Regions from separate parts of the Streptomyces sp. C1-1 genome, predicted to be linked through region 2. Evidence: riboswitches for the same ligand, from Rfam matches in the RefSeq annotation. Region 2 holds a riboswitch; each other region holds the start of a gene.

Evidence for each region. Region 2 has a riboswitch for cyclic di-AMP ahead of ACQF4J_RS26860 (transglycosylase family protein). Riboswitches for the same ligand answer to the same signal wherever they lie in the genome.
Region 1: it holds a riboswitch for cyclic di-AMP, as region 2 does, so the genes downstream of both, ACQF4J_RS13655 (M23 family metallopeptidase) here and ACQF4J_RS26860 (transglycosylase family protein) in region 2, are expected to answer to the same signal.
Region 3: it holds a riboswitch for cyclic di-AMP, as region 2 does, so the genes downstream of both, ACQF4J_RS19450 (NlpC/P60 family protein) here and ACQF4J_RS26860 (transglycosylase family protein) in region 2, are expected to answer to the same signal.

The regions. Positions count from the first base shown of each region.
Region 1 covers NZ_CP189826.1:3,020,052-3,022,309, reverse strand. Annotated here, with positions in the region: gene ACQF4J_RS13660 (M16 family metallopeptidase) at 1-650, shown strand, start outside; cyclic di-AMP (ydaO/yuaA leader) riboswitch at 853-1,016, shown strand; gene ACQF4J_RS13655 (M23 family metallopeptidase) at 1,029-1,802, shown strand; gene ACQF4J_RS13650 (GntR family transcriptional regulator) at 1,992-2,258, shown strand, end outside.
Region 2 covers NZ_CP189826.1:5,862,467-5,864,724, reverse strand. Annotated here, with positions in the region: gene ACQF4J_RS26860 (transglycosylase family protein) at 137-820, opposite strand; cyclic di-AMP (ydaO/yuaA leader) riboswitch at 824-994, opposite strand; gene ACQF4J_RS26855 (transglycosylase family protein) at 1,190-2,173, opposite strand.
Region 3 covers NZ_CP189826.1:4,292,334-4,294,591, forward strand. Annotated here, with positions in the region: gene pcrA (DNA helicase PcrA) at 1-953, opposite strand, end outside; cyclic di-AMP (ydaO/yuaA leader) riboswitch at 1,197-1,365, shown strand; gene ACQF4J_RS19450 (NlpC/P60 family protein) at 1,374-2,258, shown strand, end outside.

The DNA of each region.
Region 1 (2,258 bases), 2.8 Mb from region 2:
CCGCCGACGACACCGGGCGCGTGATCATCGTGGACCGTCCCGGCGCAGTCCAGACGCAGCTGCTCATCGGCCGCGTCGGCGCCGACCGCCACGACCGCGTGTGGCCGGCGCAGGTGCTCGGCACCTACTGCCTCGGCGGCACCCTCACCTCCCGCCTGGACCGCGTCCTGCGCGAGGAGAAGGGCTACACCTACGGTGTGCGCGCGTTCGGGCAGGTCCTCAGGTCCGCCCCGGACGGCACGGGCGCGTCGATGCTCGCCATCAGCGGCTCCGTCGACACCCCGAACACCGGCCCGGCACTCGACGACCTCTGGAAGGTGCTGCGCACGCTCGCCGAGGGCGGTCTCACCGACGCCGAGGTCGACGTCGCGGTGCAGAACCTGGTGGGCGTGGCGCCGCTGAAGTACGAGACCGCTGCGGCGGTCGCGAGCACACTGGCAGACCAGGTCGAGCAGCACCTGCCCGACGACTACCAGGCGACGCTGTATCAGCAGCTCGCCGCGACCGGCACGGTGGAGGCCACCGCGGCGGTCGTGAACGCGTTCCCGGTGGACCGTCTGGTGACCGTCCTCGTCGGTGATGCGGCGCAGATCAAGGAGCCGGTGGAGGCGCTCGGCATCGGTGAAGTGACCGTGGTGTCCGCCGAGTAGCGGCACGCGCGCGTGGGAGGCCCTGGTGACTGACCTGTCACCAGGGCCCTCCTATGTCCGAATTGGCGCGTAATTGAAGGAGAGATGCCCGTCTGCCCTGTGGGATGCGCTACAAAAGCCGTGATCCGTTTGGGGATTGAAAGGCGCCCCGCTTAGCGTCGTCCGGGCTGTCCGTCAGGCACTGCGCCGCACCCGCGGCACCGGGCAGTCATCGCCGAGTCCCCGTACGGCGCGAGCCAGGGGAGCCGGGGACCCACGTAGTCCCTGGGGTGAATCGGACGCCCGCGCGAGCCGCGAGGGGGTCCGTAGGAGACCTTCCTGCTCCGAACCCGTCAGCTAACCCGGTAGGCGAGAGGGAAGGAAAGGAACAGCCACTACATGGCGTTCATGTGCGCCACCGGGAAGCACCGTCGTCCCAGCCGCATCAAGCGTTCCACCGCCCAGGTCGCCGGCGTCGCGGCCCTCGCCACCACCGGTGTGATCGGCGCTCTCGCGGCCCCCGCGCTCGCCGCGGACAACTCCGTCGACGCCGTCGAGCAGACCGGCCTCACCCCCGTCATCAGCATCGGCGACTCGATCGCCGAGAAGATCGACGCGCAGGCCGAGGCCCAGAAGCAGGCCGCCGAGGAGGCCGCCCGCAAGAAGGCCGCCGAGGAAGCCGCGCGCAAGAAGGCCGAAGCGCTCGCCAAGAAGGAGCGCGAGGCCAAGGAGCGCGCCGCCCGTGAGGCCGAGCGCAAGCGCCTGAACTCCTTCGTCGCGCCCATCTCCAACTCGTACGTCTCCACGGGCTACAAGGCCAGCAGCTCCCTGTGGTCCTCCGGCAGCCACACCGGCATCGACTTCCACGCCGCGAGCGGTACGTCCGTCCACGCGGTGGGCTACGGCACGGTCGTCCAGACCGGCTGGGGCGGGGCGTACGGCAACCAGATCGTGATCCGGATGAACGACGGGACGTACACCCAGTACGGCCACCTGTCGTCCATCGGCGTCTCCGTCGGCCAGAAGGTCGTCACCGGCCAGCAGATCGGTCTCTCCGGCTCCACCGGCAACACCACCGGACCGCACCTGCACTTCGAGGCCCGGACGACCCCCGAGTACGGCTCGGACATCGACCCCGTCGCGTACCTGCGCTCGCACGGTGTGAACGTCTAGCGACGCGCCGCCATACTCCGAAGACCCCGGCTCCCCCGAGCCGGGGTCTTCGTCGTTTCTGTCGCCCCGGTGTCCAAAAAATATCCATGGATTCCGGCCTGCCGTCGGAAATTCCGGCTCATTGCAATAGAGTCGCTGGACACAACGTCAATCGTCGACGTTTCACGGGGATTAAGACGGAGGTCGGTCATGCGTATTCCGGCGCACTCGGTGTGCACGGCCATCCGGGACGACATCGTCGCGGGTGTCTACGAGCGTGGCGGCCGCCTCACCGAGGAACTCCTCGCCCGCCGTTACGGCGTCTCGCGTGTCCCCGTCCGCGAGGCCCTGCGCACCCTGGAGGCCGAGGGCTTCGTGGTGACCCGCCGGCACGCGGGCGCGTGCGTGGCGGAACCGACCGAGCAGGAGGCCGCCGACCTGCTGGAGATGCGCATGCTGCTGGAGCCGCTGGGTGCG
Region 2 (2,258 bases):
GGCAGAGAAAAAACCCCGCTCCGGTGCGTACGGGGGAAGACGCACCGGAGCGGGGAGCCCGTGGGGACGGGGGTGGCCCTCACGTGCCTCCACTGTGGGGGACACGGATGTGCGGGGCCTGTGGTTCGACTGTCTCTTACTTCAGGTGCAGCTGCTGACCGGGGTAGATCAGGTTGGCGTCCTCGACGATGCCCTTGTTCAGGTCGAACAGCTTCTTCCAGCCGCCCTTGACCTTGTGCTCGGCGGCGATGGAGCTGAGCGTGTCGCCCTTGACGACCTTGTACTCGCCGTCACCCTTCTTGACCTTCTTGCCGGTCGGGGTGGTGACGGTCTTGGTCGACTTCTTGGGGGCCGGACGCTCGGAGGAGCGGGAGGCCTGCTGCTCGGTGGTCGAGCGGGTGGCGGTGCTGCCCGACGAGCCGGTGGAGGCGCTGGAGCCGTTGTAGGCGGCGCTGGACAGGCCCGTGCCGCAGACCGGCCAGGCGCCCTTGCCCTGGGAGGCGAGAACCTTCTCGGCGACGGCTATCTGCTGCGCCTTGGAGGCCTGGTTGGCCTGCGCGGCGTAGGCGGTGCCGCCGTACGCGGCCCAGGTGGAGGCGGAGAACTGCAGACCGCCGTAGTAGCCGTTGCCGGTGTTGATGGACCAGTTGCCGCCCGACTCGCACTGGGCGACCGCGTCCCACTCGGAGGCGGTGGCGGCGGAGGCGTTGCCGGCCGCCATCAGCGGGGCGGCGATGGCGACACCGGTGACACCGGCGAGCGCGGCGGCGCGGGTGGCCTTGGACGGACGACGGTGCTTGCCCTTGCCGGAAAACAGCATGGTGGATCCCCTCACCGACGCCTGCGAGGTGAGCTGTCGGGTTCGGGCCGGTTGAGTTGCCCGGCCGCGGCCTCGCTCTCGCGAGCCGCGGCTACACCCCGAGCCACCACCGTCAACCACCCGGTGGGGCACTTACCTTGGGTCCCCCGCTCCTGCCTACGGCGCTGTCAAGCGACGACTGTTCCCGTACGGCCACTGGCAGGATTCGGCGTTGCGGCAGACGGGGCTCGGGTTGCCGAGCGGTCATGACCGTAGACACGGAATCCGCGGAATTTCAAAGACGATCAGGGCTTCTGAGACTCATCCCACACTTTCGCCAAAACGGACATTCAGCGCGAAGCGTGACGTGAACTCCCGCCGTATTTCGCCCTATTCGGCAGGGAGATCCAGGGTCTGACCGGTGAAGATGTGGTTCGGGTCGGTACCGATGGCCTGCTTGTTCGCGTCATAGATGGCGCGCCATCCGCCGTCCACGTCAAGGGAGTCGGCGATGGAGGCGAGAGTGTCGCCCGTGCGGACGGTGTACGAGTCGTGCGCGGCGGGCTTCACGGCGCCCCCGTCGGCACTCTCGTCGGCGGTGGCGCCGCGGTGCTTGCCGGTGCCGCCGCCGGTGGCCGCGGAGTCGACGGCCCCGGTGTCGACGAGGCTCCAAGAGCCCAGGGCCTGCCGGGAATTGTCCGACTCGTCACTCTTCGCCCGCCCCGCGGAGGAGCCGGCGGCCCCCTGCGACGCGCTCGGCGTCGAGGCGGAAGGCGAGGCCGAACTGTCCGATTTGCTGGACTTGCCGGTGGAATGCGAAGAAGAGCCGGGGGAGGCCGAAGGCGAACCGGACGCGTCCGACGAGACGGAGCCGCCGGAGGTGTCGTCCGACGTGTTGCCCGATGAATTGGACAAACCGGTGGAGCCGGAACCGTCAGACGAACCGGACGAGTCGGACGAGCCGCCCCCGATACCGGTGTCCACGTCGGCCGAACCGGAGTCCTTGCTCAGCCCCGACGTCAGTCCACAGGTGTGGAAGGCGCCGACGCCCTCGGCGTCCAGGAGCTTCTCGGCGACGGCTATCTGCTGGTTGCGGCTGGCCAGGTCGGCCCTGGGGGCGTAGTCGAGGCCGCCGTACTTCTCCCAGTCCGCCTGGGACAGCTTCAGGCCGCCGTAGAAGCCGTTGCCGCTGTTCTCGCTCCAGGAGCCACCCGTCTCGCACTGCGCCACCTTGTCCCAGGTGGTCCCGTCGGCGGCGCTGGCGCCTCCCGCGGCGAACAGCGGGATCGCGATGGCGGAGCCGGTCACTCCGGCCGCGACGAGGAGAGCCGGAGCCTGGCGGGGGCGACGGTGACGACCGTTCCCGGAGAGCATGCGGAGGGCCTTTCGCGAGACAGCAATGACCGCGGCGCGTGAAGCTTGGGCCAAACCTTCGCGCCGCTGTTGATCCGTGAACGTA
Region 3 (2,258 bases), 1.6 Mb from region 2:
GGCGGGAGGTCGTGCTCGTTCGGCGGGACGTCCTCGTCGTGCGCGCCGGTGCCGACGAGTTCCCGCACGAGCGCGTACTGCGCGTGGTTGGTGTCCTGGTACTCGTCGACCAGGACGTGGCGGAAGCGGCGGCGGTAGTGCTCGGCGACGTCCGGGAAGGCTCGCAGCAGGTTGACCGTCGTCATGATCAGGTCGTCGAAGTCGAGGGCGTTCGCCTCGCGCAGCCGCGACTGGTACATCGCGTAGGCCTGGGCGAGGGTCTTCTCGAAGCCGTCGGTGGCCTGGGCGGCGAAGTCCTCCTCGTCGATCAGCTCGTTCTTCAGGTTGCTGATCTTGGCGCTGAAGGACTTGGGCGGATAGCGCTTGGGGTCGAGGTCCAGGTCCCGGCAGACCAGCGCCATCAGGCGCTTGGAGTCGGCGGCGTCGTAGATCGAGAACGACGACGTGAAGCCGAGCTTCTTCGACTCGCGGCGCAGGATGCGCACGCACGCGCTGTGGAAGGTCATCACCCACATCGCGTTCGCGCGCGGGCCGACGAGCTGCTCGACGCGCTCCTTCATCTCGCCCGCGGCCTTGTTGGTGAAGGTGATCGCGAGGATCTGGCCGGGGTGCACGTTCCGCGAGCCGAGGAGGTGCGCGATGCGGTGGGTGAGCACACGGGTCTTGCCGGAGCCGGCGCCGGCCACGATGAGCAGGGGGGTGCCGGCGTGCACGACGGCCGCGCGCTGGTTCTCGTTCAGCCCGTCGAGGAGTGCGGCCGGGTCGATCGCGGGGCGCGGGGCGCCGTCGCGGTAGTGACTGTCCCGGTCCGGCGGCACGTCGAACTTCCCGCCGAACAGATCGTCCGGAACAGGCTCCGGTACGTGATCGTCCTCGGGCGGCGGCGGGGGCTCCTCGTGGCCGCGGGGGGCCTGGAGGTCCGCCAGGAAGCTGTCGTCAAAGAGGCTGCTCATCGCTCTCCGAGTCTAGGGGGCCCCACTGACAGCCCGCCGCCGCCCTGAGAACATCGCCGGATCCGATGACGCCGCGCACGCTCCCACACCCGTTCATCACGGTGCGTGACCAGCGGCGGAAGGTTGACCAAAGGTCACGAAAATGTATCGGGCATATCGAACATCGTCCTTCACATGGGCCACACGAGTTGGCTACCGTTCCGCGCAGGCCATACGACCCCCACCGGCGAACGTCGCCGGGCCGCGTGGCCTCCGCCGAGTCCGGGGCGCCGCCGCGCCGTCCGGAGCCGGGGACCCAACCGACCTTGGGGTGAATCGGCCCGACCCCCTGTGGGGCGGACCGTAGGGCAACCCTTCCGAACCACCCGCCCGAACCCGACAGCTAACTCGGTAGGCGGAACATGGAAGGAGTCGCCTCCTTTGGCGTCGCACCGCAAGTCGCGCCCCGCGGGAACGCGCGTAGCAGGCATACGCACCCCCGCTCTCGCCACGGCCACCCTCACCTCCGTGGCACTGCTGTCCCAGACGGCCAACGCAGCACCCTCCACCGACGGCCGGCCCAGCATCGAGGAGGTCGAGAAGAAGGTCGACGACCTCTACCGCCAGGCCGAGTCGGCCACCGAGAAGTACAACGCGGCCAAGGAGAAGACCACCAAGCAGCGCAAGCACGTCGACACCCTCCTCGACGACGTCGCCAAGCGCGCCCAGAAGCTCAACCAGGAGCGCGAACAGCTCGGCTCCTTCGCCGCCGCCCAGTACCGCACGGGGGCCGCCGCGCCCGACACGGCGACCTTCCTGCTCGCCGACTCCCCGCAGGACTACTTCGACCAGACGCAGCTGATGGGCCGGCTGACCTCACGTCAGAAGAGCGCGGTCGACGACTACTTCGCCGAGCAGTCGGTGACGATGAAGAAGCGCGAGGAGGCCTCCCGGAGCCTGGAGACGCTCACCCGGACACAGAGCGACCTGCAGACCGCCAAGTCCACGGTGCAGCACAAGCTCAGCTCCGCGCGCGAACTGCTGTCGAAGCTGACGGCCCAGGAGAAGGCGCGGCTCGCCGAGATCGAGAAGCAGAAGCAGGAGGAGGCCGCCCGCAAGGCAGCGGAGCTGGCCAAGCAGCAGGCGGCCGCGCAGGCCGAGGCGGCGGCCGCGGCCCAGGACAGCGGCTCCACGTCCGGTACCGGCACCGGCACTGGAACCGGCACCGGCACCGGCACCGGCACCTCGGACTCCTCGTACGCCACCAAGGCCGCGAAGGCGATCGCCTTCGCCCGCGCGCAGATCGGCAAGCCGTACGTCTGGGGC